Regions from separate parts of the Lysinibacillus sp. G4S2 genome, predicted to be linked through region 3. Evidence: a T-box and tRNA genes for the amino acid it is inferred to sense, from the RefSeq annotation. Region 3 holds a T-box; the other regions hold tRNA genes.
The links. The T-box of region 3 lies ahead of QUF91_RS19740 (valine--tRNA ligase). A T-box ahead of a tRNA ligase gene usually reads a tRNA of that ligase, here a tRNA-Val.
Positions count from the first base shown of each region.

Region 1: it encodes a tRNA-Val, which carries the amino acid that the T-box ahead of QUF91_RS19740 (valine--tRNA ligase) is inferred to sense. The anticodon was not compared.
Region 2: it encodes a tRNA-Val, which carries the amino acid that the T-box ahead of QUF91_RS19740 (valine--tRNA ligase) is inferred to sense. The anticodon was not compared.

Region 1 covers NZ_JAUCFJ010000002.1:118,864-128,808, reverse strand. The annotation lists rRNA gene QUF91_RS01005 (23S ribosomal RNA) at 1-619, opposite strand, end outside; tRNA gene QUF91_RS01000 (tRNA-Ala) at 708-783, opposite strand; tRNA gene QUF91_RS00995 (tRNA-Ile) at 796-872, opposite strand; rRNA gene QUF91_RS00990 (16S ribosomal RNA) at 967-2,518, opposite strand; tRNA gene QUF91_RS00985 (tRNA-Ala) at 2,664-2,739, opposite strand; tRNA gene QUF91_RS00980 (tRNA-Pro) at 2,764-2,840, opposite strand; tRNA gene QUF91_RS00975 (tRNA-Arg) at 2,851-2,927, opposite strand; tRNA gene QUF91_RS00970 (tRNA-Leu) at 2,945-3,033, opposite strand; tRNA gene QUF91_RS00965 (tRNA-Gly) at 3,039-3,113, opposite strand; tRNA gene QUF91_RS00960 (tRNA-Leu) at 3,160-3,244, opposite strand; tRNA gene QUF91_RS00955 (tRNA-Lys) at 3,266-3,341, opposite strand; tRNA gene QUF91_RS00950 (tRNA-Thr) at 3,349-3,424, opposite strand; tRNA gene QUF91_RS00945 (tRNA-Val) at 3,428-3,503, opposite strand; rRNA gene rrf (5S ribosomal RNA) at 3,514-3,629, opposite strand; rRNA gene QUF91_RS00935 (23S ribosomal RNA) at 3,743-6,670, opposite strand; rRNA gene QUF91_RS00930 (16S ribosomal RNA) at 6,852-8,403, opposite strand; gene QUF91_RS00925 (hypothetical protein) at 9,250-9,522, opposite strand.
Region 2 covers NZ_JAUCFJ010000002.1:5,264,637-5,274,581, reverse strand. The annotation lists rRNA gene QUF91_RS26880 (23S ribosomal RNA) at 1-670, shown strand, start outside; rRNA gene rrf (5S ribosomal RNA) at 859-974, shown strand; gene mbcS (acyl-CoA synthetase MbcS) at 1,188-2,765, opposite strand; tRNA gene QUF91_RS26865 (tRNA-Asn) at 3,034-3,110, shown strand; tRNA gene QUF91_RS26860 (tRNA-Glu) at 3,226-3,300, shown strand; tRNA gene QUF91_RS26855 (tRNA-Val) at 3,374-3,449, shown strand; tRNA gene QUF91_RS26850 (tRNA-Tyr) at 3,464-3,547, shown strand; tRNA gene QUF91_RS26845 (tRNA-Gln) at 3,563-3,637, shown strand; tRNA gene QUF91_RS26840 (tRNA-Lys) at 3,650-3,722, shown strand; gene rocF (arginase) at 4,017-4,922, shown strand; gene sigW (RNA polymerase sigma factor SigW) at 5,056-5,619, shown strand; gene QUF91_RS26825 (anti-sigma factor family protein) at 5,633-6,259, shown strand; gene cdaA (diadenylate cyclase CdaA) at 6,409-7,245, shown strand; gene QUF91_RS26815 (CdaR family protein) at 7,238-8,371, shown strand; gene glmM (phosphoglucosamine mutase) at 8,694-9,945, shown strand, end outside.
Region 3 covers NZ_JAUCFJ010000002.1:3,861,711-3,871,655, reverse strand. The annotation lists gene QUF91_RS19755 (valyl-tRNA synthetase) at 1-577, shown strand, start outside; gene QUF91_RS19745 (hypothetical protein) at 826-1,077, shown strand; T-box leader at 1,128-1,415, shown strand; gene QUF91_RS19740 (valine--tRNA ligase) at 1,543-4,188, shown strand; gene QUF91_RS19735 (Rpn family recombination-promoting nuclease/putative transposase) at 4,390-5,445, shown strand; gene QUF91_RS19730 (Rpn family recombination-promoting nuclease/putative transposase) at 5,687-6,265, shown strand; gene QUF91_RS19725 (RNA polymerase sigma-70 factor) at 6,973-7,875, opposite strand; gene QUF91_RS19720 (NAD(P)/FAD-dependent oxidoreductase) at 7,912-9,093, opposite strand; gene QUF91_RS19715 (hypothetical protein) at 9,449-9,592, shown strand; gene QUF91_RS19710 (hypothetical protein) at 9,661-9,945, shown strand, end outside.

The DNA of each region.
Region 1 (9,945 bases), 3.7 Mb from region 3:
ATTCTACAAAAGGCACGCTATCACCCATTAACGGGCTCTAACTACTTGTAGGCACACGGTTTCAGGATCTCTTTCACTCCCCTTCCGGGGTGCTTTTCACCTTTCCCTCACGGTACTGGTTCACTATCGGTCACTAGGTAGTATTTAGCCTTGGGAGATGGTCCTCCCGGATTCCGACGGAATTTCACGTGTTCCGCCGTACTCAGGATCCACTCAGGAGAGAACGAACTTTCGACTACAGGGCTTTTACCTGCTCTGGCGGACCTTTCCAAGTCGCTTCATCTAACTCGCTCTTTTGTAACTCCGTATAGAGTGTCCTACAACCCCAAGAGGCAAGCCTCTTGGTTTGGGCTCTTCCCGTTTCGCTCGCCGCTACTCAGGGAATCGATTTTTCTTTCTCTTCCTCCAGGTACTTAGATGTTTCAGTTCCCTGGGTCTGCCTTCAAGACGCTATGAATTCACGTCAAGATACTACGCGATTAAACGTAGTGGGTTCCCCCATTCGGAAATCTCCGGATCAAAGCTCACTTACAGCTCCCCGAAGCATATCGGTGTTAGTGCCGTCCTTCTTCGGCTCCTAGTGCCAAGGCATTCGCCGTGCGCCCTTAATAACTTAACCAAGTTATTAAGCCTATAAAAAACTTAAAAATAAATGTGTTTGTTACAATTTCAATGTCGTTTTATCCAGTTTTCAAAGAACAAAAAAATGGTGGAGCCTAGCGGGATCGAACCGCTGACCTCCTGCGTGCAAGGCAGGCGCTCTCCCAGCTGAGCTAAGGCCCCAAGAGGTATATATGGTGGGCCTAAATGGACTCGAACCATCGACCTCACGCTTATCAGGCGTGCGCTCTAACCAGCTGAGCTATAGGCCCTCTTAGAAGTTTTATATTTAGTCATAAACCTTCAAAACTGAACGCAAAACGTAATCTTACAAACCCTAGGTTTGTATTCCGAAAATATCCTTAGAAAGGAGGTGATCCAGCCGCACCTTCCGATACGGCTACCTTGTTACGACTTCACCCCAATCATCTATCCCACCTTCGGCGGCTGGCTCCAAAAGGTTACCCCACCGACTTCGGGTGTTACAAACTCTCGTGGTGTGACGGGCGGTGTGTACAAGGCCCGGGAACGTATTCACCGCGGCATGCTGATCCGCGATTACTAGCGATTCCGGCTTCATGTAGGCGAGTTGCAGCCTACAATCCGAACTGAGAACGACTTTATCGGATTAGCTCCCTCTCGCGAGTTGGCAACCGTTTGTATCGTCCATTGTAGCACGTGTGTAGCCCAGGTCATAAGGGGCATGATGATTTGACGTCATCCCCACCTTCCTCCGGTTTGTCACCGGCAGTCACCTTAGAGTGCCCAACTAAATGATGGCAACTAAGATCAAGGGTTGCGCTCGTTGCGGGACTTAACCCAACATCTCACGACACGAGCTGACGACAACCATGCACCACCTGTCACCGTTGTCCCCGAAGGGAAAACCATATCTCTACAGTGGTCAACGGGATGTCAAGACCTGGTAAGGTTCTTCGCGTTGCTTCGAATTAAACCACATGCTCCACCGCTTGTGCGGGCCCCCGTCAATTCCTTTGAGTTTCAGTCTTGCGACCGTACTCCCCAGGCGGAGTGCTTAATGCGTTAGCTGCAGCACTAAGGGGCGGAAACCCCCTAACACTTAGCACTCATCGTTTACGGCGTGGACTACCAGGGTATCTAATCCTGTTTGCTCCCCACGCTTTCGCGCCTCAGCGTCAGTTACAGACCAGAAAGTCGCCTTCGCCACTGGTGTTCCTCCAAATCTCTACGCATTTCACCGCTACACTTGGAATTCCACTTTCCTCTTCTGCACTCAAGTCCCCCAGTTTCCAATGACCCTCCACGGTTGAGCCGTGGGCTTTCACATCAGACTTAAAGGACCGCCTGCGCGCGCTTTACGCCCAATAATTCCGGACAACGCTTGCCACCTACGTATTACCGCGGCTGCTGGCACGTAGTTAGCCGTGGCTTTCTAATAAGGTACCGTCAAGGTACAGCCAGTTACTACTGTACTTGTTCTTCCCTTACAACAGAGTTTTACGATCCGAAAACCTTCTTCACTCACGCGGCGTTGCTCCATCAGGCTTTCGCCCATTGTGGAAGATTCCCTACTGCTGCCTCCCGTAGGAGTCTGGGCCGTGTCTCAGTCCCAGTGTGGCCGATCACCCTCTCAGGTCGGCTACGCATCGTCGCCTTGGTGAGCCGTTACCTCACCAACTAGCTAATGCGCCGCGGGCCCATCTTATAGCGACAGCCGAAACCGTCTTTCAGTGTTTCACCATGAGGTAAAACAGATTATTCGGTATTAGCCCCGGTTTCCCGGAGTTATCCCAAACTATAAGGTAGGTTGCCCACGTGTTACTCACCCGTCCGCCGCTAACGTCAAAGGAGCAAGCTCCTTCTCTGTTCGCTCGACTTGCATGTATTAGGCACGCCGCCAGCGTTCGTCCTGAGCCAGGATCAAACTCTCCATAAAAAGAAATTTGATTAGCTCAAATTGTTTTGCTGGCATCATGTTTGATGTCCAAAATTTTGTTTTGTTCACTAACTCAAGGTTAGCTACTAAAAACTTTATTGATTACGTTTTGCTTGTTCAGTTTTCAAGGTTCATTAAAGTTAAATGGTGGAGCCTAGCGGGATCGAACCGCTGACCTCCTGCGTGCAAGGCAGGCGCTCTCCCAGCTGAGCTAAGGCCCCATAGTTAATATTATTTTTAGGAAATGGTCGGGAAGACAGGATTCGAACCTGCGACCCCTTGGTCCCAAACCAAGTGCTCTACCAAGCTGAGCTACTTCCCGTTTGTTATATTGGCGCGCCCGACAGGAGTCGAACCCATAACCTTCTGATCCGTAGTCAGACGCTCTATCCAATTGAGCTACGGGCGCTAATTATTAAAATAAAATGGTGCCGAGGGCCGGAATCGAACCGGCACGGTAGTCACCTACCGCAGGATTTTAAGTCCTGTGCGTCTGCCAGTTCCGCCACCCCGGCACATTTGGAGCGGAAGACGAGGTTCGAACTCGCGACCCCCACCTTGGCAAGGTGGTGTTCTACCACTGAACTACTTCCGCATGTGCATAAGATTTATTTATCCTGGCAATTATTAAATTTAAAATATGGTGCGGGTGAAGGGAGTCGAACCCCCACGCCTTGCGGCGCTAGATCCTAAGTCTAGTGCGTCTGCCAATTCCGCCACACCCGCATATTTTGTTGGCAATTTAAATGGTGAGCCATGAAGGACTCGAACCTTCGACCCTCTGATTAAAAGTCAGATGCTCTACCAACTGAGCTAATGGCTCAAAACTATGGTGCCGGCGATAGGAGTCGAACCCACGACCTACTGATTACAAGTCAGTTGCTCTACCAACTGAGCTACACCGGCAAATGGTGGAGGATGACGGGCTCGAACCGCCGACCCCCTGCTTGTAAGGCAGGTGCTCTCCCAGCTGAGCTAATCCTCCTGGGTATTATGCCTAGCGATGTCCTACTCTCACAGGGGGAAGCCCCCAACTACCATCGGCGCTAAAGAGCTTAACTTCCGTGTTCGGTATGGGAACGGGTGTGACCTCTTTGCCATCATCACTAGACTATTTTAAAGACAAGATTTATTATAACATATTTCGTTATAATTGCAAGCTTTTTTTAAAACTTTCTTGTTCTTTCAAAACTGGATAAACGTGCATTGAATGTTTCAAACATTGTGGTTAAGTCCTCGATCGATTAGTATTCGTCAGCTCCATGTGTCACCACACTTCCACCTCGAACCTATCTACCTCATCGTCTTTGAGGGATCTTACTTACTTGCGTAATGGGAAATCTCATCTTGAGGGGGGCTTCATGCTTAGATGCTTTCAGCACTTATCCCGTCCACACATAGCTACCCAGCGATGCCTTTGGCAAGACAACTGGTACACCAGCGGTGTGTCCATCCCGGTCCTCTCGTACTAAGGACAGCTCCTCTCAAATTTCCTACGCCCACGACGGATAGGGACCGAACTGTCTCACGACGTTCTGAACCCAGCTCGCGTACCGCTTTAATGGGCGAACAGCCCAACCCTTGGGACCGACTACAGCCCCAGGATGCGATGAGCCGACATCGAGGTGCCAAACCTCCCCGTCGATGTGGACTCTTGGGGGAGATAAGCCTGTTATCCCCGGGGTAGCTTTTATCCGTTGAGCGATGGCCCTTCCATGCGGAACCACCGGATCACTAAGCCCGTCTTTCGACCCTGCTCGACTTGTAGGTCTCGCAGTCAAGCTCCCTTGTGCCTTTACACTCTACGAATGATTTCCAACCATTCTGAGGGAACCTTTGGGCGCCTCCGTTACCTTTTAGGAGGCGACCGCCCCAGTCAAACTGTCCGCCTGACACTGTCTCCTACCCCGCTAAGGGGCATGGGTTAGAATTTCAATACAACCAGGGTAGTATCCCACCGACGCCTCCTTCGAAGCTGGCGCTCCGAGATCTCTGGCTCCTACCTATCCTGTACAAGTTGTACCAAAATTCAATATCAGGCTACAGTAAAGCTCCACGGGGTCTTTCCGTCCTGTCGCGGGTAACCTGCATCTTCACAGGTACTATAATTTCACCGAGTCTCTCGTTGAGACAGTGCCCAGATCGTTACGCCTTTCGTGCGGGTCGGAACTTACCCGACAAGGAATTTCGCTACCTTAGGACCGTTATAGTTACGGCCGCCGTTTACTGGGGCTTCAATTCGCAGCTTCGCTTGCGCTAACCACTCCTCTTAACCTTCCAGCACCGGGCAGGCGTCAGCCCCTATACGTCACCTTACGGTTTTGCAGAGACCTGTGTTTTTGCTAAACAGTCGCCTGGGCCTATTCACTGCGGCTCTCATGCGCTTGCACGCTCAAGAGCACCCCTTCTCCCGAAGTTACGGGGTCATTTTGCCGAGTTCCTTAACGAGAGTTCTCTCGCACACCTTAGGATTCTCTCCTCGACTACCTGTGTCGGTTTGCGGTACGGGCACCTCTCACCTCGATAGAGGCTTTTCTTGGCAGTGTGAAATCAGGAACTTCGTCCATACGGACTCGCCATCACAGCTCAACGTTACAGTGTGCGGATTTGCCTACACACACGCCTTACTGCTTGGACGCGCACAACCAACGGCGCGCTTACCCTATCCTACTGCGTCCCCCCATTTCTCAAACGGTGAGGAGGTGGTACAGGAATATCAACCTGTTGTCCATCGCCTACGCCTATCGGCCTCGGCTTAGGTCCCGACTAACCCTGAGCGGACGAGCCTTCCTCAGGAAACCTTAGTCATACGGTGGACGGGATTCTCACCCGTCTTTCGCTACTCATACCGGCATTCTCACTTCTAAGCGCTCCACCAGTCCTTCCGATCTGACTTCAACGCACTTAGAACGCTCTCCTACCACTGACATCATAGATGTCAATCCACAGCTTCGGTGAATCGTTTAGCCCCGATACATTTTCGGCGCAGCGTCACTCGACCAGTGAGCTATTACGCACTCTTTAAATGATGGCTGCTTCTAAGCCAACATCCTGGTTGTCTGTGCAACGCCACATCCTTTTCCACTTAACGATTACTTTGGGACCTTAGCTGGTGGTCTGGGCTGTTTCCCTTTTGACTACGGATCTTATCACTCGCAGTCTGACTCCCGTGTATAAATATCTGGCATTCGGAGTTTGTCTGAATTCGGTAAACCGGGATGGCCCCCTAGTCCAAACAGTGCTCTACCTCCAGTATTCTCATCACGAGGCTAGCCCTAAAGCTATTTCGGAGAGAACCAGCTATCTCCAAGTTCGATTGGAATTTCTCCGCTACCCACACCTCATCCCCGCACTTTTCAACGTGCGTGGGTTCGGGCCTCCAGTAAGTGTTACCTCACCTTCACCCTGGACATGGGTAGATCACCTGGTTTCGGGTCTACGACCACGTACTAATTCGCCCTATTCAGACTCGCTTTCGCTGCGGCTCCGCCTTCTAAAGCTTAACCTCGCACGTAATCGTAACTCGCCGGTTCATTCTACAAAAGGCACGCTATCACCCATTAACGGGCTCTAACTACTTGTAGGCACACGGTTTCAGGATCTCTTTCACTCCCCTTCCGGGGTGCTTTTCACCTTTCCCTCACGGTACTGGTTCACTATCGGTCACTAGGTAGTATTTAGCCTTGGGAGATGGTCCTCCCGGATTCCGACGGAATTTCACGTGTTCCGCCGTACTCAGGATCCACTCAGGAGAGAACGAACTTTCGACTACAGGGCTTTTACCTGCTCTGGCGGACCTTTCCAAGTCGCTTCATCTAACTCGCTCTTTTGTAACTCCGTATAGAGTGTCCTACAACCCCAAGAGGCAAGCCTCTTGGTTTGGGCTCTTCCCGTTTCGCTCGCCGCTACTCAGGGAATCGATTTTTCTTTCTCTTCCTCCAGGTACTTAGATGTTTCAGTTCCCTGGGTCTGCCTTCAAGACGCTATGAATTCACGTCAAGATACTACGCGATTAAACGTAGTGGGTTCCCCCATTCGGAAATCTCCGGATCAAAGCTCACTTACAGCTCCCCGAAGCATATCGGTGTTAGTGCCGTCCTTCTTCGGCTCCTAGTGCCAAGGCATTCGCCGTGCGCCCTTAATAACTTAACCAAGTTATTAAGCCTATAAAAAAACTTAAAAAATTAATGTGTTTGTTACAATTTCAATGTCGTTTTATCCAGTTTTCAAAGAACAAGTTTTGAAGTGTTTCATTCGTAAGAATGAACCTTCAAAACTGAACGCAAAACGTAATCTTACAAACCCTAGGTTTGTATTCCGAAAATATCCTTAGAAAGGAGGTGATCCAGCCGCACCTTCCGATACGGCTACCTTGTTACGACTTCACCCCAATCATCTATCCCACCTTCGGCGGCTGGCTCCAAAAGGTTACCCCACCGACTTCGGGTGTTACAAACTCTCGTGGTGTGACGGGCGGTGTGTACAAGGCCCGGGAACGTATTCACCGCGGCATGCTGATCCGCGATTACTAGCGATTCCGGCTTCATGTAGGCGAGTTGCAGCCTACAATCCGAACTGAGAACGACTTTATCGGATTAGCTCCCTCTCGCGAGTTGGCAACCGTTTGTATCGTCCATTGTAGCACGTGTGTAGCCCAGGTCATAAGGGGCATGATGATTTGACGTCATCCCCACCTTCCTCCGGTTTGTCACCGGCAGTCACCTTAGAGTGCCCAACTAAATGATGGCAACTAAGATCAAGGGTTGCGCTCGTTGCGGGACTTAACCCAACATCTCACGACACGAGCTGACGACAACCATGCACCACCTGTCACCGTTGTCCCCGAAGGGAAAACCATATCTCTACAGTGGTCAACGGGATGTCAAGACCTGGTAAGGTTCTTCGCGTTGCTTCGAATTAAACCACATGCTCCACCGCTTGTGCGGGCCCCCGTCAATTCCTTTGAGTTTCAGTCTTGCGACCGTACTCCCCAGGCGGAGTGCTTAATGCGTTAGCTGCAGCACTAAGGGGCGGAAACCCCCTAACACTTAGCACTCATCGTTTACGGCGTGGACTACCAGGGTATCTAATCCTGTTTGCTCCCCACGCTTTCGCGCCTCAGCGTCAGTTACAGACCAGAAAGTCGCCTTCGCCACTGGTGTTCCTCCAAATCTCTACGCATTTCACCGCTACACTTGGAATTCCACTTTCCTCTTCTGCACTCAAGTCCCCCAGTTTCCAATGACCCTCCACGGTTGAGCCGTGGGCTTTCACATCAGACTTAAAGGACCGCCTGCGCGCGCTTTACGCCCAATAATTCCGGACAACGCTTGCCACCTACGTATTACCGCGGCTGCTGGCACGTAGTTAGCCGTGGCTTTCTAATAAGGTACCGTCAAGGTACAGCCAGTTACTACTGTACTTGTTCTTCCCTTACAACAGAGTTTTACGATCCGAAAACCTTCTTCACTCACGCGGCGTTGCTCCATCAGGCTTTCGCCCATTGTGGAAGATTCCCTACTGCTGCCTCCCGTAGGAGTCTGGGCCGTGTCTCAGTCCCAGTGTGGCCGATCACCCTCTCAGGTCGGCTACGCATCGTCGCCTTGGTGAGCCGTTACCTCACCAACTAGCTAATGCGCCGCGGGCCCATCTTATAGCGACAGCCGAAACCGTCTTTCAGTGTTTCACCATGAGGTAAAACAGATTATTCGGTATTAGCCCCGGTTTCCCGGAGTTATCCCAAACTATAAGGTAGGTTGCCCACGTGTTACTCACCCGTCCGCCGCTAACGTCAAAGGAGCAAGCTCCTTCTCTGTTCGCTCGACTTGCATGTATTAGGCACGCCGCCAGCGTTCGTCCTGAGCCAGGATCAAACTCTCCATAAAAAGAAATTTGATTAGCTCAAATTGTTTTGCTGGCATCATGTTTGATGTCCAAAATTTTGTTTTGTTCACTAACTCAAGGTTAGCTACTAAAAACTTTATTGATTACGTTTTGCTTGTTCAGTTTTCAAGGTTCATTTCGTTGTCGTTTTGTTTTGACAACTTTTATAGTTTAACATTTTTCATTTTCGTTGTCAACTCTTTTTTCAAAAGTTTTCCAACTTCGTTTCAGAAGTTAAGTGACAACTCTTATATAATATCATTCTCGAATTTCGATGTCAACATCTTTTTTAATGTTTTTTCGAACTCGTTTTTGTTTCTTGCGTCGTCTTAACGACAAGTAATAATTTATCACGAATCTAATACATTCGCAAGTGTTTTTCCGCTATAAAATTATCTTTTTTATAAATCTTGAATTAGTAAGCTATTTTACGATTTTTCGAGCACCAAATAACTCTTGTAATCTCCTAGCATACCACTTTATTTGTTTTACTATACATCTCTTTCTTGAAAATCTCAACAAACTAAACAAGAAGAGTCTTACTTCTATTAAAAATATAGCCCCTTTTTAAGGATACTTTCTCAAGCTTTCTTTGAAAAACATCTAAGATCCTACACATTAGAATGCATCATCACCCTTCTAACACGTCATTTACATATTGCACTAACCAATACTCAATCAAGAAAAAAGGAGCCAAAGTGATTCTCCTACACCTCGACTCCTACTTATTCATGTTTGTTACTTCTTTATTGTTCCGCTTCATAATAAGATATAATACTTGTTCCCTTTTCAATGCGGAATTCAACATTGTTTTTTAAAACTTAAATCTAAAAATCTACTAATTTAAATTAATTATCTTGTTTCTCAACTATATCCAGGCACCAAGAGAAATTATCCCACGCAGAATACCAGCCACTGAAGATTTCGGAAGAATCATCCCAACGGACGTCAAATTTCTTCTGACCGTTTATATCCACTAAATATAAAGATAGGGTCGGATCTATCTTAGAAACTGCTAATTTCATACCATTTTCAAGTTCTTCTTCAGTTAACTGAACATCTGAAACTGAACGTAGCTGCGCCTGTTCAAATACATGTTTGTTAAAGATTTTATAATTCATTATAAGCCTCCAATAAAACTTCTATTAATGTCTATTTCTACTTTATCTGCAAATTATAGAACTCTTAAAGTATACCCTATATTCATTTGCCGTTTAAACACCTTATTAATTCTTTTCAATTTAAACTTTTTAAACATAAACCAATTAATACTAAATCATCGCTTCAGATGCAAACCAGGAATCTCGCCCTAGCATTCCACCATACCGACTCCGACTTTCATTCATTTCTCACCGAATGAAGCCATTGTATATTCTATTTATAGCTATACTCTATTCTTTCACCAAGGAAAATGTCCAGTATTATTAAAGACATTAGAGGCAGTCTGAACCTACCTAATCAATTATACCTCGGCATAGTTGCGTCTAGATCATTAATTTGAAATCCAAATTTATCAGGGCATCGTTTAATTTAACTTTCAAAAA
Region 2 (9,945 bases), 1.4 Mb from region 3:
GTCAGGCGGACAGTTTGACTGGGGCGGTCGCCTCCTAAAAGGTAACGGAGGCGCCCAAAGGTTCCCTCAGAATGGTTGGAAATCATTCGTAGAGTGTAAAGGCACAAGGGAGCTTGACTGCGAGACCTACAAGTCGAGCAGGGTCGAAAGACGGGCTTAGTGATCCGGTGGTTCCGCATGGAAGGGCCATCGCTCAACGGATAAAAGCTACCCCGGGGATAACAGGCTTATCTCCCCCAAGAGTCCACATCGACGGGGAGGTTTGGCACCTCGATGTCGGCTCATCGCATCCTGGGGCTGTAGTCGGTCCCAAGGGTTGGGCTGTTCGCCCATTAAAGCGGTACGCGAGCTGGGTTCAGAACGTCGTGAGACAGTTCGGTCCCTATCCGTCGTGGGCGTAGGAAATTTGAGAGGAGCTGTCCTTAGTACGAGAGGACCGGGATGGACACACCGCTGGTGTACCAGTTGTCTTGCCAAAGGCATCGCTGGGTAGCTATGTGTGGACGGGATAAGTGCTGAAAGCATCTAAGCATGAAGCCCCCCTCAAGATGAGATTTCCCATTACGCAAGTAAGTAAGATCCCTCAAAGACGATGAGGTAGATAGGTTCGAGGTGGAAGTGTGGTGACACATGGAGCTGACGAATACTAATCGATCGAGGACTTAACCACAATGTTTGAAACATTCAATGCACCGTTTATCCAGTTTTGAAAGAATAATTCTTCTTTCATCAAGGGTTTCAAGATACGAGTAGTTCGAGGAAGAGATGGAGAGAGGGAAGGAGCGTACTCAAGTACGTGACTGACTGAACGACAGAAGCTGACGAAGAAATACGACGTATATTGAAAGCCGAAAATAGTCTAGTGATGATGGCAAAGAGGTCACACCCGTTCCCATACCGAACACGGAAGTTAAGCTCTTTAGCGCCGATGGTAGTTGGGGGCTTCCCCCTGTGAGAGTAGGACATCGCTAGGCGCAAAAAGTCGCTGCTGATAAACTCAGTAGTGGCTTTTTTTTGTCTTCATTCAGCAAATCTTTTCTGTGCGAAAGCTAAGCGACTGCAACAAATGTTTTTAACGAAAGCAATAGGGGAACTTATTTTAAAGAATAGCAAAGTGTAAATAGTAATATATATAAAAGACATTTCAACCGAGTAATGATCGATGAAATGTCTTTTTTTATTATATTTTATACAGTTGCTGCTCGTAGGTCTATACGACGAATCTTGCCAGACGTTGTTTTTGGTAGTTCATCGATAAAGACGATACTACGAGGATATTTATAAGGTGCTGTTAATGCTTTAACGTGCTCCTGTAGCTCTTTTGTTAACTCGTCTTCATCTCGATCTCTGAAGCTTTCTCGCAAGATGACGAAGGCTTTAACTATATTTCCTCTAATTTCATCTGGTGCTGCAACAACAGCACATTCTTGTACAGCTTCATGTTTATTTAAAGCATCCTCTACCTCAAATGGACCAATTGTATAGCCTGATGAAATAATAATGTCATCTCCTCGACCTTCAAACCAGAAGTAACCGTCTTCATCACATTTTGCTTGGTCACCAGTAATATACCAATCGCCACGGAAGGCAGCTTGTGTACGTTCAGGTTCGCGGTAGTACTCTTTAAATAGAGCAGGAGATGTTTTGTGTACAGCAATATCTCCGACTTCTCCAATCGGTACCTCGTTACTTTCATGATCTATAATACGCACAATATTGCCTGGGGTAGGAACACCCATTGATCCCGGACGTAATTCGATATTTTCAAGTGTGCCGATTAATAAAGTATTTTCCGTTTGGCCATAGCCATCGCGCACTTTAAGACCAAAGTTGTTCTTAAATGTTTCGATGACAGGTCGATTTAATGGTTCACCAGCAGAAACGGCACTACGTAGAGATGATAGATTATAGTCTTTTAAATTATCAATCTTCGCCATAATTCGATATTCAGTTGGCGTACAGCATAATACATTGACCTTCTCATCTTGAATCAATTGAAGGTATGTTTTTGCATCGAATCCTCCGTGATAGACAAATGCAGTTGCACCCAACATAATAGTAGATAAGAATGGGCTCCAAATCCATTTTTGCCACCCTGGAGCTGCTGTAGCCCATACTAAATCACCTTCGCGTACACAAAGCCATTTAGAAGCGGCTGTTCTAATATGTGCATATCCCCAACCGTGCGAATGAACAGCTCCTTTTGGTTTGCCAGTCGTGCCAGATGTATAAGAAAGAAATGCCATATCATCTCGTTTTGTGGCAGCTGCTGTAAATGTATCTGGCTGTGTACTAGCCAATTCATCTAAAGATGTCCAATCGCCTGTAGCAGTACCAATGATCAATTTATTATTTAAAGCCTCTACTGAAGAAGTAATACGATCAACTTCACTAGTGAACGCTTCATAGGCAATTACGGCTCTTGCAGAAGAGTGCTCCATACGATATTCTAAATCACTTGCACGTAACATTTCTGAACATGAAATAGGAACAATACCAGCCTTTAGACAGCCAAGGAAGACAAAGTAAGCCTCAGGCAGACGTGGAATAATAACTAATACGCGATCTCCTTTTTGAAGCCCCTTCTTCGTAAAGGCATGCGCGTATTGATTCATTTTTTGTACAAGCTCAACATAGGAAATTGTTCGGCGCTCTTGTTGAGTATTTAGCCATCGTATTGCTTGACGATTACTATCTTGAGAAAATTTCTCCAATTCCTCTGTAATATTATAAAATTCTGGTGCAATTAAATCATTTGTTACCATGTGAACATTCCTCCCCCAAATAAATCTAATAGAAAATTCATAAAACTATTTCTATTTTAACAATTACAATAATATACAGCAAGAATATTTTGTACATAAGACAGAAATATTAGATTAAATAGAGAACTATTATCGTATTAGTTAATGTATAGGAAAACTTCGACAAAAAATATAAAAAATTTCATGAAAAGTATTGCATAATTTATAATGGTTGCTATAATAATAAATGTACTTGAGAGGTTTTAAAAACCAAATTGAATACTATTGTTCCGAAGTAGCTCAGTTGGTAGTAGCACCTGACTGTTAATCAGGTTGTCGCAGGTTCGAGTCCTGCCTTCGGAGCCATTTTTTTGCCCATTTTTAAGTTGAAGTTATACATATAAAAAGTTACAAAAAAGTGTTGCAATAATAAGCAAATAGTGTTACAATAAATCTTGTCTTGTTTGAGACGTTAATAGATGGCCCCTTGGTCAAGTGGTTAAGACACCGCCCTTTCACGGCGGTAACACGGGTTCGAATCCCGTAGGGGTCACCATTTTAAAAACTTTGTAGTAATGCAAAGGCTTAAAAAGAATATAAACTGTTAAGAAATACACACCTGTTTCTATGGAGGATTAGCTCAGCTGGGAGAGCATCTGCCTTACAAGCAGAGGGTCGGCGGTTCGAGCCCGTCATCCTCCACCATAATGTGTTATTTCGGAGGGGTAGCGAAGTGGCTAAACGCGGCGGACTGTAAATCCGCTCCTTAGGGTTCGGCGGTTCGAATCCGTCCCCCTCCACCAGTTTTTATAAATGATTGGGGTATAGCCAAGCGGTAAGGCAACGGATTTTGATTCCGTCATGCCTAGGTTCGAATCCTAGTACCCCAGCCATTTTTCTTTTATGAGCCATTAGCTCAGTTGGTAGAGCATCTGACTTTTAATCAGAGGGTCGAAGGTTCGAGTCCTTCATGGCTCACTTTTTTATAAAATAATACATATTCAAAAGTGTTACATTAACTACAGATACTAATCTCTTGCTGAAAACAGCAGGAGATTTTTTTATGTCTTTTTTCTGGCTCTTCACCGAAATATGTGCTTGACTGCACATTCCGCTCCGCTTTGCTCGGAATGCGACCAGGGGACTCGCGTTCCGCAGCTTCATATACCTTCATACCATTTAAATTGTATAAATATGCAGAAAGTTGTTAGGTTGAGCCAAGGTGGATATAGGCTTTACAATAGTCTTACAACTTAAAGGGGGTATGAAAAAATGAATAAACTAAATATTTCTATTATTGGTGTGCCAACTGATTATGGACAAACACGTAGAGGAGTCGATATGGGGCCAAGTGCTATCCGCTATGCAGGTGTAGTAGAACGCTTGGGAGCAATTGGTCATGAAGTACATGATCAAGGGGATATACGTGTTAGTCAGAAACAAGAGGGCACTATTGTCGATAAACAACTACTGAATTTAGAGGAAGTAATTGATGTAAGTACATTATTAGCAAATAATGTAAATAAAGCGGTGGAACAGAAGAAGTTTCCACTTGTATTTGGTGGTGATCATAGTATTGCTATTGGAACGCTTGCAGGGCTTGGGGAGCATTACAAAAACTTAGGCGTTATTTGGTTTGATGCGCATGCTGACTTAAATACACCTGAAACGACACCGTCTGGTAATATACATGGGATGCCGTTAGCTGTTAGCATTGGACTAGGTCATGAACGCTTAGTGCAAATTCGTAATTATGCACCGAAAATTAAACCTGAAAACGTCATTATTATTGGGGCACGTTCTGTAGATCCAGGTGAGCGTGAATTGATTCGTCAGCAAGGAATCAAGGTGTACTCAATGCACGAGGTAGATCGTCTTGGTATGACGCGTGTAATGGAAGATGCTCTTTCCTATTTAAGAGAGCGCAATGTAGATGGTCTGCATTTATCACTCGATCTAGATGGGTTAGATCCACTGTATACTCCAGGGGTGGGGACACCTGTACCTGGTGGTATTACGTATCGAGAAAGTCATTTAGCGATGGAAATGATTCAGGAGTCAGGTATGCTAACATCTGCAGAATTTGTTGAGGTTAATCCAATTTTAGATGAAAAGAATAGAACAGCAGATGTTGCCGTTGCATTAATGGGTTCTTTATTTGGTGAAACACTAGTTTAAAGAAATTTAACAAAAATTTGCCTATTGCCACAATGTATAAAAATTTTTTGATATAATTAATAATAAAATGAAACTTTTCTTATAAATGGGTCGTATAGTATAAGACAGTTGTAAAGGTGGAGAAATCAACACAATGGATGCGTTAGTAAACAAGAAAATAAAACAAGTGCTTAAAGGCGATCAAAACGCATTTGCCGATATTGTGAGTCTCTATCAGCACAAACTGTACCAAGTATGCTATAGGATGTTATCGAACAAGCAAGAATCTGAGGATATTGCACAGGAAGCGTTTGTTCGTGCCTATATGAACTTGCATACTTTTGATCAGAAAAGAAAATTTTCGACGTGGCTTTATCGCATAGCGACAAACCTCTGCATAGACCGTATTCGGAAGAAAAAGCCGGATTACTATTTAGATGCGGAAGTAGCTGGTACAGAGGGGCTTGATATGTATTCGCAAATCGCAGCAGATGACCAGCTACCAGAGGAACAGGTAGAGCAAATGGAGCTACAAGATCGAATTCAATATGAGATTGGATGTTTGCCGGATAAATATCGTTCGGTTATAGTATTGAAATATATTGAAGAATTATCTTTGCAGGAAATTAGTGAGATTTTAGATATGCCTCTTGGAACGGTGAAAACGAGAATTCACCGCGGACGTGAAGCATTACGTAAGCAATTAAACAATCTGTAGGAGGGGAAGCGTCATGAATACTTGTCCAGAGCATATAATAGACTATATGCATGATTATTTAGATGGTGACATTAGTCGTGAGCATGAGCAAGAGTTAAAACAACATTTGCACACATGCAGTGATTGTAAACAATTGATGCAGGAATTGAGTGAAACAATCGCCTTTGTGAAGAGTGCTTCCCATATTACAGCACCTCCGCATTTTGAAGCAGCCGTGATGGCTCGTTTACCGAAACCCAAAAGTCGTGTAGGCATGCAAAAATGGATTCGCCGGCATCCGTTCTTTGTGGCAGCAGCAGTTTTTTGTTTATTCATGAGTGCAACTTTACTTGGTACTTTCATGGATGACCAGCATTTCTCCGTGACTAAACAACCAAACCTAGTTGTTGAAGGACAGACGGTTATTGTGCCGGAGGGGGAAGTTGTCAAAGGCGACATTGTTGTTAAAAATGGTGATTTAATTGTTGAAGGTGAAGTGGATGGCAATGTCACAGTTATTAACGGACAATATATGGCATCTTCAGCAGTTGTTTCAGGTAAAATAGAGGAAATTGACGAAGCATTCGAATGGCTCTGGTATACGATCAAAAATTCAGTAAAGGATGCCATGACATTCGATGAGAAACAAGCAACTAAATAACACTCTATACGTCCTAAAAGATAGTGCACGTGAGAGGCTGAAAGGTCTACTCTTTTGAGTAGACTTTTTATTTGAAAAAAGTTACATTTGTTAAGAATGTGCTATACTTAAATGTGTATGGATTCGCAATGAAAAGTGGGGGATGCCACATGCAAATTATCGAACAATTCGCTGATTTAACACCCGTGAATATTGTTATTAACTTCATAGATGTACTGCTTGTTTGGTACGTTGTTTACAAAATTTTAACCCTCATTAAAGGTACGAAGGCTGTCCAATTATTAAAAGGAATTTTCGTAATTATTATTGCGCGTATCGCTACTGATTATTTAGGGTTACAAACATTAGGTTGGATGCTAAAGCAAGTTATCGAGTTCGGTTTCTTGGCGATTATTATCATATTCCAACCTGAGATAAGACGTGGTCTTGAACAAATTGGTCGAGGAAAGCTATTCCAACGTTCAACTAGTCAAGAGGAGGAAGAGCAAACGAGACTTATTGAGGCCATGAAGAAATCTGTTAGTTATATGGCCAAACGTCGTATTGGGGCGTTAATTTCTATTGAGAAAGAAACTGGTCTAAATGAATATATCGAAACAGGTATAAGTCTAGATGCTGATATCTCATCTGAGTTACTGATCAACATCTTTATACCTAATACACCACTTCATGATGGAGCGGTTATTATGCAGAAAGATAAAGTAGCGGCAGCAGCTTGTTATTTACCGCTTTCTGAAAGCCCGTTTATCTCCAAAGAGCTTGGGACACGCCACCGTGCCGCACTTGGCTTAAGTGAAGTGACAGATGCTATTACTATTGTCGTATCAGAGGAAACTGGCGCCATTAGTATTTCACTGAATGGTAATCTACATCGAAATCTTTCTCTAGAGGAATTCGAAGAACTGTTACGTAAAATGTGGTTCGGAGCAGTGCAAGAATCAAATGCATCCTCTAAGTTGACTTGGAGGGGGAAAAAGAATGGATAAAATGATGGATAGCCCTCGGGTGTTAAGAATCATCGCATTATTTCTAGCTATTTTGCTATTTTTCTCCGTACGTACTGAATCGTCTTCTTCAAATAAAACAATAATAAATGAGCAAACAGCGGTAATTCGCGATGTACCAGTAGATGTTTTTTATGATGATCAGAACCTCATTGTTACTGGCATACCAAAGACCGTGGATGTTACGATAAAAGGTCCGTTGCCACTTGTTATACAAGCACAGACAGCGAAGGATTTCTCCGTATTCGCAGATTTAAGTAAATTACTAATTGGTGAACATAACGTAGAGCTGAAGTACGAGAATATTTCTGATAAGTTGCAAGTTACATTAGACCCAGCGACTGTAAAGGTAAATATTGAGGAAAAGGTCACGCAGGAATTTCGTGTTGACCCTGAGATGAATCAACGTTTAATTGAAGAAGGCTATATATTAAAGGGCATGACTGCTAATCCAGCTACGGTGTATGTTACAGGTGCCAAAAGTATTATTAAAAATATTAGCTCTGTAAAAGCTACTGTAACGGGTGAGCAAGGCCTGAAAGAACCGTTCTCACAGGAAGCGACAGTTAAAGTACTAGATCGTGATTTAAATAAGTTAGATGTGAAGATTGAACCAGAAACGGTGAAGGTACAAGTAGATATTGGAGCATACAGTAGAGAGTTGCCTGTTGTGCTTAAGGAAGTAGGGAAAGCGGCGGATGGTATTACCGTCAATAAATTAACATTTAGTCCTACAATGGTGAAAGTGTATGGTAGAAAATCTATCTTAGATGCTTTAACGGCAATACCAATAGAGGTGGATCTATCAAAAATTACAGAATCAAAAACTTATGAATTTGATGTGAAATTACCAAAAGGTGTGACAAAAGTATCTGATCCGAAAATTAAAGTGAAAGCAGATATTTCGCAGGTAGAGCAGGAAAAAACAACAACGACTACAACAACGACTACAACACCTGCTCCTACACCAACACCTGACACTAAGCCAGATACTAAACCTGATACTAAACCTAAGCCTAATCCTAATCCGGCGCCTCCATCAGAGGAATCTAGCACTCCTACTGAGGATCACACGCCTACTGAGAAAACAGAAGATATTGATTCTTAAACAATAACTGACTATAATTTTATTTTGATTCAGTAGAGATTTCGTTCTCTTTTGGTAAGGGTATTCATTTTCGGTTTTGAAACACTAACGAAAACAAAGTACTCAGGCTAAAATCAAAATACCCTATGCTAAATTAATCTGTGCTGATTAGAAAGTGTAACTCATTACAAGCCGGATAAAATTTGCATAGGGGCATAATTAATAGTTACCAGTAAATGAACGAAAATAGACTTTTCCAAAAGTAAGCAGATGAGCGGTCTAGTTAGTTGTCAGTGTAGACAAGCATGACCTCCGTCTTGCATTGAAGGAGAGAATAATCAAAATGGGTAAATATTTTGGAACAGATGGCGTCCGTGGCGTCGCGAATAGTGAATTAACACCGGAGTTTGCATTTAAACTTGGCCGCGTAGGTGGCTATGTTTTAACGAAGGATGCAACTGACCGTCCAAAGGTTTTAATCGGTCGTGACACACGTATTTCAGGCGAAATGCTTGAAGGTGCACTTGTAGCTGGTCTTTTATCAATCGGCGTAGAGGTGATGCGTCTTGGTGTTATTTCTACACCAGGTGTGGCTTACCTTACTCGAATTATGAGCGCAGATGCAGGCGTCATGATTTCAGCTTCACATAACCCAGTTGCTGACAATGGTATTAAATTTTTCGGTCCTGATGGCTTTAAGCTAACAGATGCGCAAGAAGCTGAAATCGAAGCGATACTAGATGCACAAGAGGATACATTGCCACGTCCAATCGGGGCAGATTTAGGATCTGTAAGCGACTACTTCGAAGGTGGACAAAAATATATTCAATACTTAAAACAAACAGTGGATGAAGAATTTGATGGTATCCATGTAGCATTAGATTGTGCACATGGTGCTACGTCTTCACTAGCTACACATCTATTTGCAGATTTAGAAGCTGATATTTCAACGATGGGTGCCTCACCAACAGGTTTAAATATTAATGACGGTGTTGGTTCAACACATCCAGAGGGCTTAGCTAAATTTGTTACAGAAAAGGGTGCTCATGTTGGCTTAGCATTCGATGGCGATGGTGACCGTTTAATCGCAGTAGATGAAAAAGGTACCATTGTTGATGGTGACCAAATTATGTTCATCATTGGGAAGCATTTGAATATAGTTGGTCGTTTGAAAAAGCAAACAATCGTGTCGACTGTTATGAGTAATATGGGCTTCTACAAAGCTGTTGAAGATAATGATATGCATAGTGTACAAACAGCTGTAGGTGATCGTTATGTCGTAGAAGAAATGCGTGCTAATGATTATAATTTAGGTGGCGAGCAATCAGGTCATATTGTTTTCCTAGACTTTAATACAACTGGTGACGGCTTATTAACAGGTATTCAGCTTGTCAACATTATGAAAGCTACAGGCAAAAAGCTGTCAGAGCTTGCATCTGAAATGAAAATTTTCCCACAACGTTTAGTCAACGTACGTGTAACAGACAAGCATGCCGTGACGGAGAATGAAAAGGTTGCTGCAGTGATTGCTGAGGTAGAAGCAGAGATGGCTGGTAACGGTCGCGTTCTAGTGCGTCCTTCTGGTACAGAGCCAC
Region 3 (9,945 bases):
TTTCACGGGTAATGAAGAATTAGTACAAATCGATACACTTGATATTCAAGGAGATACTGGTTATTTTGAGTATGCAGTTCCTTTAAATGTAGATTTACCAAAAGATTCGACTATTGAAGATTTAATGGTAAAGGACATTAGACCTACACTGACTAATCAAATGTGTCAGCTTGAATGGACGGTTACAAGTATTTTTAATGAGCCTGAGCAAACATTTGAAAAAGCTCATGTATTAGAAGAACAGTCTGTCACTGCAAATGCCTTAGCTCGAATAGAGAAGGTTACACATGTAGAAGAAACCGCACAAGTAAAACAACCTGCAGCTGTAGTTGCTTCTATACAAGAGGAAAAATCAAAGGCTGTAGCATTTTCAGTACAAAAGGAAAAGTCTGAAGCTGTAGTAGCTTCAGCACAAAAGCCTAACTCAGTTGAGCAAAAAACAGTGTTGAGAGAATCCTCAAGTCATATTGTAGTCCGTGAATCTAGCTCATGGCATGAAGTTCCATCAATGATTTGGGATTTAACAGAAGAATATACACCACTAAAGGTACGTGTTTCAAAGAATATCATTCAATAGTAAATAGCATAGAAGTAGCAGAAGCAATAGGATGATGAAATCGCCGGATGTTGGAATGATGATGACACGTATAAATTGAAAAGCACAAATTGGCACAATAATCGCTCTGCAATAAAAACGAACTTGTCGTAGCCATGGTGGTAAAAGCCAAGGATTATACTTACGGCGTCGTCGCATTTGAATTTTCACTTCCTTTTCTATTTATCTTCATTCAGTAGAAGATTCCTACCTCTGAAGGTGTTAGATGATTGCGGGTGTGGTTCCTTTTCAGTGGGTGTCTAACACCTACTGAAATAGAGGAACTCAGTTTAAGAACGCCACGTCCTGTGGTAATTTCTCTGTATCGAAAGCGTAATGCAAACGTAGCGTCAGCAACAACAAATGTTTTCTGTGCGAAAGCGAAGCGACAGCAACAAATGTTTTCTGTAGCGAAAGCGAAGCGTCAGCTACAATTACACCAAGGAGAAATTGATTTTGAATTACTTCTAAAAAATGACTAAACCACTTGAAAATCTGTACGATTCTGCGGTACAATGTGAAAAAGTCAAATATAGATGCTATGACAGGGAAGAGTAAATTAGTCGTACATTTTAAGAGAGGAAACGGTAGCTGAGAAGTTTCTATATGTACCTAATTGAATGTAGCCCTCGAGCAGCTTTAGTGAACTAACAGTAGTTAAAGCCGGTTAAACACCGTTACCGAATTGAGAGCCAGTAGTAAAAGGCTTAAGCAAGTAGTGTATTCTATTTCTTGATGAAATGTGTGTATAGTGACCGCTTAACTCGCCTCTGCTGGAATTAAAGGTGGTACCGCGAATTTAAACTCCTTCGTCCTTTTTGACGTTAGGAGTTTTTTTTATTTTCATTAAATCTTCTGGTAAATGTGCCTCAGTATGAGACATAAAAACAGAATGATTGGTACGATCTCATACCGATAAAATTAATAAGTCAACAGGAGGAGTCAAAATGACAGAAAACATTTCAATGCCTACAAAATATGATCCACAGTCCATTGAAGCGGGTCGTTATGAATGGTGGTTACAAGGAAAATTTTTCGAGGCGCAGCCTACTAGTGAAAAGGAACCTTATTCAATCGTTATTCCACCACCGAATGTAACAGGTAGACTACATCTTGGCCATGCTTGGGATACAACATTACAAGATATTTTAATTCGTATGAAGCGCATGCAAGGTTATGATGCACTTTGGTTACCAGGAATGGACCATGCAGGTATTGCGACACAAGCAAAAGTAGAAGCCAAACTACGAGAAGATAATATTACACGTTATGATTTAGGTCGTGAAAAATTCCTCGAAAAAACATGGGAATGGAAAGAAGAGTATGCTGGGCATATTCGTGATCAATGGGCGAAGCTTGGTCTTGGATTAGATTATTCTCGCGAGCGTTTCACACTTGATGAAGGTCTTTCTGATGCAGTTAAAACGGTTTTCGTACAATTATATGAAAAAGGCTTAATCTATCGTGGTGAGCGTATTATTAACTGGGACCCTGCTGCAAAAACAGCATTATCAGATATTGAAGTTATTTATCAAGATGTTCAAGGTGCTTTCTATCACATGAAATACCCATTAGCTGATGGCTCAGGATATGTGGAAGTAGCGACTACACGTCCTGAAACAATGCTAGGTGACTCTGGGGTAGCTGTTCACCCGAAAGATGAGCGCTATCAACACCTAATCGGTAAAACAGTGATTTTACCAATTGTTGGTCGTGAAATTCCTATCGTAGCAGATGACTACGTAGATATGGAATTTGGTACTGGGGTTGTAAAAATGACACCAGCACACGATCCTAATGACTTTGAGGTTGGTAACCGCCACAACCTTGAGCGCATTCTTGTTATGAATGAAGATGGTACAATGAACGAGCTTGCTGGCAAGTATAACGGGTTGGATCGCTTTGAATGCCGTAAGCAAATCGTAGCTGATTTACAAGAAGCAGGTGTGCTTATTCGTATTGAAGAACATACACATTCAGTAGGTCACTCTGAACGTTCTGGTGCTGTTGTAGAGCCATATCTTTCAGCACAATGGTTCGTTAAAATGCAACCACTTGCTGATGCTTCACTTACCCTTCAACAAGATGAGGAAGGAAAAGTAAACTTCGTACCGTCTCGTTTTGAAAACACATATTCTCGCTGGATGGAAAATATCCGTGACTGGTGTATCTCTCGTCAGTTATGGTGGGGTCATCAAATTCCTGCTTGGTATCACAATGAAACAGGTGAAATTTACGTAGGAACAGAAGCACCAGCAGATGCAGAAAATTGGACGCAAGATGAAGACGTATTAGATACATGGTTCTCGTCAGCGCTATGGCCATTTTCAACAATGGGTTGGCCAGATGAGACAAATGAAGAATATAAACGTTACTATCCAACAAGTACACTTGTAACTGGCTATGATATTATTTTCTTCTGGGTATCTCGAATGATTTTCCAAGGTCTTGAATTTACAGGTCAGCGCCCATTCAAAGATGTACTAATTCACGGTTTAGTACGTGATGGTGAAGGACGCAAGATGAGTAAATCACTTGGTAATGGCGTAGACCCTATGGACGTTATTGATCAGTATGGTGCCGATTCATTACGTTACTTCTTAGCTACTGGGTCTTCACCTGGTCAAGATTTACGCTATACAACCGAAAAAGTAGAATCCGTATGGAACTTTGCAAATAAGATTTGGAATGCGTCTCGATTCGCTTTAATGAATATGGAAGGTATGACATATGATGAAATCGACTTAACTGGTGAAAAATCAGTTGCCGATAAATGGATTCTAACTCGCTTAAATGAAACAATTGAACGTGTAACATCTCTCGCAGAACGCTACGAGTTTGGCGAAGTTGGCCGCGAACTTTATAATTTCATTTGGGATGATTTCTGTTCTTGGTATATTGAAATGGCTAAATTACCGTTAAATGGTGATGATGAAGCAGCTAAGAAAACGACTCGTTCTATATTAGCTTATGTTTTAGATCAAACGATGCGTCTATTACATCCATTCATGCCGTTCATTACGGAAGAAATCTGGCAGCACTTACCTCATGAAGGTGAATCAATCACAGTGGCAGCATGGCCAACTGTACGCACGGATCTTCATTTTGCAGAGGAAGCAGACAATATGAAGCTCCTAATGGATATTATACGTTCAGTACGTAATATTCGTGCGGAAGTTAATACACCAATGAGCAAAAAAGTGCCGTTATATATTTCAGCGAAGGATGCAGCAACGGTTACAGTACTTAATGCAAATAAAGCATATTTAGAAAAATTCTGTAATCCAGAGTCACTAACAATTGGCGAAGGCTTAGAGGCTCCTGGTCAGTCGATGACAGCAGTAGTAACTGGAGCTGAGCTATTCCTACCACTTGTTGGACTTATTAACTTAGACGAAGAAATTGCTCGTCTTGAAAAAGAATTAGAAAAATGGGCAAAAGAAGTGAAGCTTGTTACTGGTAAGTTATCGAATGAGAAATTCGTATCCAAAGCTCCAGAAGCCTTAGTTAATGCAGAGCGTGAAAAATTAGCCGATTACGAAAGTAAACATGCGGTTGTATTAAAACGTTTAGAAGAACTAAAAAATATGTAAGTTTGAGACAGCGGATGGCGATAAAGTCATCCGTTGTTTTTTTGTTCTAAACTATATAAATTACCTTCCGAAGACTTTGTAATGGAGCTATTTATTCCTATTTAAGATTTTGTGAATAACATAATTCGTTGTTGATGTTTTATAGTGGTCTAATAGTAAGCCCATGCTATAATGATAGTAATAAAAAAGGGGTGATACCTGATGAATCGAAAAGCAATGCGAAGAATTCCATTAGAAAAGTTTTTTGATTTGAAGGTTGATTTTGCCTTCAAGCAAATGTTCGGAAATGAAAAGAATAAAAAAATTACAGTTGTTTTTTTGAATGCGGTACTTAAACTTACAGGACGAGACACTATTAAAGAAGTAACATTCCTTAAACATGAATTGGGCGGTGAATATCAGGACGATAAACAATCCCGACTAGATATTCTTGTGAAAACACAAAATGGTGACTTCATCAATGTGGAAATTCAACTGTCTAATCAGCATGATATGACAAAAAGAACATTATATTATTGGGCAAAAATGTATGAGTCGCAACTAGTTAGAGGGATGGGCTATAGTGAGTTACGCCCAACAATCACAATCAATATTTGCAATTTCACAATGTTTAAAGACAACAAAAATTATCACAATACTTTTCATCTATATGAAGACACAACATTATCAAGACTAATGCCAGAAGAAGATGTGATGGAAATTCACTTTATAGAGATAAACAAGTTTATTTCGCTTTGGTATGAAGGAAAGTTGAATGCTCTTGAGGACCTATTAATTCGATGGTTGTTATTACTTGGTATGGTCGATGGTCGTAATAAGAAAGTATATGCAGAGATATATCGTGAATTGGAGGAGTTAGCGATGAAGGATGAAAACTTACGTGCAGCATTTGATACATGGGAAGAAATCAGTCAATCCCCTGAAACAATTCTTGCTTATCAATCTCGCTTAAAGTATATCCTAGATGAAGAAGCCCGTTATATTGATGGAATAAACAAGGGAAGAGAGCAAGGGAAAGCAGAGGGAATGAAAGAAGGACTAGAGCAAGGACTAGAACAAGGATTAGAGCAAGGACTAGAACAAGGATTAGAGCAAGGACTAGAACAAGGACTAGAACAAGGGCGTAAACAAGAGCAAATAGAGTTAGTGAAAAAATTGCTGCAACGACATGAAACGGTTGAAGAAATAATGGATTTATTAGGCTTATCGAGAGAAGAAATTGAGAGAATAAAAAGTCTAAATTTACCTCTAGAATAAGCATTTAAAACCATTAAAAGAAAATTAGTAAGTATAAATATGGTGAAAGTAAATTTCTTATCTATCGTTTTTTTCATAAAATTGATGCTACCTGATGCTCGGACGTTAGGTAGTTTTTTATGTTAAGAAATGGACGAGATTAGATGTAGCCATCGCCAATACTATTTTTATGTATGATTATTATAAAAGGTTTACACCGCTTAAAACATATAGCATAGATGGAAAAGGTTTTTATTTTACGATGTTTAAAGATAAAAAAGCGTATCATAGTACTTATCATCTACATGAAGACACAACATTATCAAGACTAATGCCAGAAGAAGATGTGATGGAAATTCACTTTATAGAGATAAACAAGTTTATTTCGCTTTGGTATGAAGAAAAGTTGAATGCTCTCGATGATATATTAATTCGATGGTTGTTATTACTTGGTATGGTCGATGGTCGTAATAAGAAAGTATATGCAGAGATATATCGTGAATTGGAGGAGTTAGCGATGGAGGATGAAAACTTACGTGCAGCATTTGATACATGGGAAGAAATCAGTCAATCCCCTGAAACAATTCTTGCTTATCAATCTCGTTTAAAGTATATCCTAGATGAAGAAGCTCGCTACATTGATGGAATCAATAAGGGAAGAGAACAAGGAAAAACAGAGGGAATAAAAGAAGGACTAGAGCAAGGGCGTAAAAAAGAGCAAATAGAGTTAGTGAAAAAATTGCTGCAACGACATGAAACGGTTGAAGAAATAATGGATTTATTAGGCTTATCGAGAGAAGAAATTGAAAGAATAAAGGATCTAGATTTACCGCAAGATTAACACATATAAAGCATGACTGAATATTTTGTCTATTCACTTTTCGTAATAAAACTTTCATGAGTTTCCGAACTCCCAACCCAACGATGAAAAGTTTTTTTTCACAGAAAAAAGCTACCTGGTGCTTGATTTTATTAAAAGTCAAGTTTTTACGCTGAAACTATTTAAAATAGTGCATTCTTATTTAATGTCACACATTATATGTATAAAAATTAAAAGGATAGAAGAGCTTAAATAAATTCGCTCTATCTATCCTCTTTTTTACCACAAGGCTTACCTATCTGTATGAAGAGGTTGTACTCACAATGGGTGGGTAATTATAGTTAAATAAAAATTGTGGGAGGTAAATGAATAAAGAAATTGAAGAAATAATTATTAAAACATTTTTCGTTAAAAGAATTCAGGAAAGAGAGTACTATTAGAACCTTCTTCACCACAAAAACGCAATGATGTCTTTGGAAGAAGAAATAATTTCATTCGTACAGAATTAATGTTTGAGATACCTAAACCGAATTCAGACCTTGAAGAAACAAGGTGCTGGAAATATGTGCTATGTAATGACATCGTTAAACGTACATACCCCCTTTGACTGATCCATCCAAAGGGGTATGGTAATATTTTCTTGTATAATGAAGATTCTCATGTATACCACTCGTTTCATTTTAGAGTCCAATAAGTATGACAAAAGAACGATTTGAGTACCATGTTCTTTACAATCCTTTTCTAGTTTGTGTATGAATAAAACTCAATTTATCAGGATTTAGAATAGAAAATATGGATTTTATTTTATTTCCTTCAAATTCAAAACTCATGACAGCAATAACTTTTTCCTCATTCATGATTACAATACCAGTACTGCCATTGACCTCTACCTGCATAATGGAGTACTCTTCTCGAATCGTAAGAAATTTAGTTGCTAAAGCAATAAGAAGTTGTTTTACTCGTGTAGCACCGTAAATAGGTCTTACTGCAGCAGTTACTTTACCGCCTCCATCTGCATAATAAACTACGTCTCCCTGAAGAACTTCCATCATCTGCGTTATGTTTCCTTGCTGAATAGCACGAATAAAACTAGTAATCACATGTTCACGATCTGTTTTCACTGGTTCAACTGCCATTTGTTTCTCGAGCTCAGGAAGCATCTTTTTTAGCCTACTTAGAATTTTTCGACAATTGTCTTCCTTCTTTTGTACAATTTCAGCAATTGTTTCATAATCATATTCCAAGACTTCACGAAGGATAAAGATCGCTCTTTCAATTGGATTTAGCTGTTCAAATAATACGAGCAAAGCATAAGAAACATCACTTTTTACCATCATTTCCTGTAATGGGTCCTTTTCTATAAAAGCTATCGGCTCTGGAAGCCACGTTCCAACATAGAGTTCTCTTTTATTTCTAGATGATTTCAACAAATCTAAACATCGGTTAGTCACCATTTTACATAGAAACGCTTTGATATTTCGATTGTGCTTTACCTCATATCCATTTAGTTTGATAAACACATCTTGAATCACATCTTCTGCATCAGCAACACTGCCTGTCATTTTATAAGCAAGCGAAAATAAAAGTGACTTGTATTCGGCGTAAAGCCGGCTTAGTTCAATTTGTTCCACAGTTAAGACCCTCACTTTCCTTTGCACACTACATATTTACACAAGTAAACTCGCTTGATCCCATGTTTTTTCTCGAATACGTGCGCCCATCTTCCCTGATATGGTAAAATCTAATCCCCACTTCTGAGCCCAAACAAAGCCATTATCAGGACCGAGACTAATACAATACAATTTTATCGGAAATGCTTTGTGCGTTATAGTATGGGAATTGCCATAGACCTCATTTTTTAATATTTTGCTTAACCTTGCTGCCTGAGGAATCGCTTCCTTACAAGTCATGCCGTCCACTTGATTTGTCTTTCTATCTATAATTCTTGCACAATCCCCGATTGCAAATATATCGGGATAGCCTTGTATACTATAAGTATCGGTCACTAGTATTTGATGCTCTTTAGTCAAAGGAAATTGGAGTGTTTGAATGAATGGATTTACTTTAACACCTGGCGTCCAAATACACTCTCCTGCTTTATAAGTAGTGCCATCAGCGCACAGGATTTGGCCATCTTCAAACTGCTTCACTTTCATTTTAGCACGAATAGTAATCCCTAGTCTATTCAATTCTTTTACTAGTTTTTCACTTACCTTTACTGGAACCCCTCGCAATAAATGCTCCTTTGAATCAAACAAGATGACCTCTACCTCATTAGAATGGAGCCCTGATTCTTGCACTTCTTTTTTAAACCAAGCAGTTAGTTCTGCAGCTGTTTCAATACCCGTAATGCCTCCACCGACAATAGCAACGCACAATAAACCTTTTCTCACTTCTTTATTTTCTTCAGCTTTAGCTTGTAGAATGAGTGATTGTAATTTTTGTCTGATATCTAGAGCAGCCTTTATACTGCTTAATGTGATCCCGCCTAGTTTACTAGAGACCTCCTGAACAACACTACCAAGTGCTACCACAAGATAGTCATATTGTAGGGTGTTGTTTTGTTCATTCTCCATTTTAAGCATAATTGTTTTCTTGGAGTGATGAAATGAAGTAACTTCACCCTTTAAATATTCCACACCATTTGTACAATACCTTGTTAAAGGAACTTTTAAATTGGCGTCCTCAATAATCATTTTAAACAATAACACTTTTCGAAAATGAAACGAGTTTTTATCTACTAACGTTATTTTTACATCTTTTCCAATTGAATGACCAAACTCTTTTATTAATCCATTTACCAAATTGATTCCTGCGAATCCTCCACCCAATACGACAATATGTTTCATCTTTTATTCCTCCTTTACATTAAAACGAAATAGCCACATCATTTGTGACATTTTTAGAGAGGTTTTATTTTATTTGTTGGGGTATTCACACAATTTCATGCATAAAAAAGCACAGTATCACCGTTTAATAAATATTGTCGAGAAACAAGTAATAGAAAGGTGAACTGTACACATGAATTTTTACATGTATATACCAGGATTTAAAAATGTAGAGGATATGAAAATAGAAGAAATAGGGGATTGAATCGCAATATACATAAAATTGGCTCACCACCAAAAGTTGTGGATGACATTTGTTAAAACGTATCCATTTATATAAGTTGATCTTCGTTCCGGCTGGACGCCCCAGAAAGCTTTGCTCTGTGCGAAAGCGAAGCGTCATCAACAATTGTTTTCTGTAGCGAAAGCAAAGCGGCAGCTACAATTGTTTTATCTGTGCGAAAGCGAAGCGTCAGCAACAATGCGCCCAGTCGGAACGGAAATCAATCACACGTTTTGATGATGAGCTATATATTTGGGTTATTTGGATGTTTTAAGTAGATATAATGTGTTAAATGGGGGTTTGAAATGATAGGGAATATCACAACAATTATTATGAAAATAAACAAAGCCTGTGATGATATAGATTTTGTTAGCGCAAGAGTATTAATTGAAACCAATCTAATGAAATTATCAGAAGCAAAACATTATCGTTTATTAAATGCAAATGGTCGGGTACTCATAAAGCATGTATTAGTAGATAGAAAGGATCCTGTAGAATCTAAAAATAAATTAACACGGACAGATTTATTAACGATTAATAAAATTAATGAATATTCCTCGAATTTTGATATTGCCATGCTAAAAAGAACT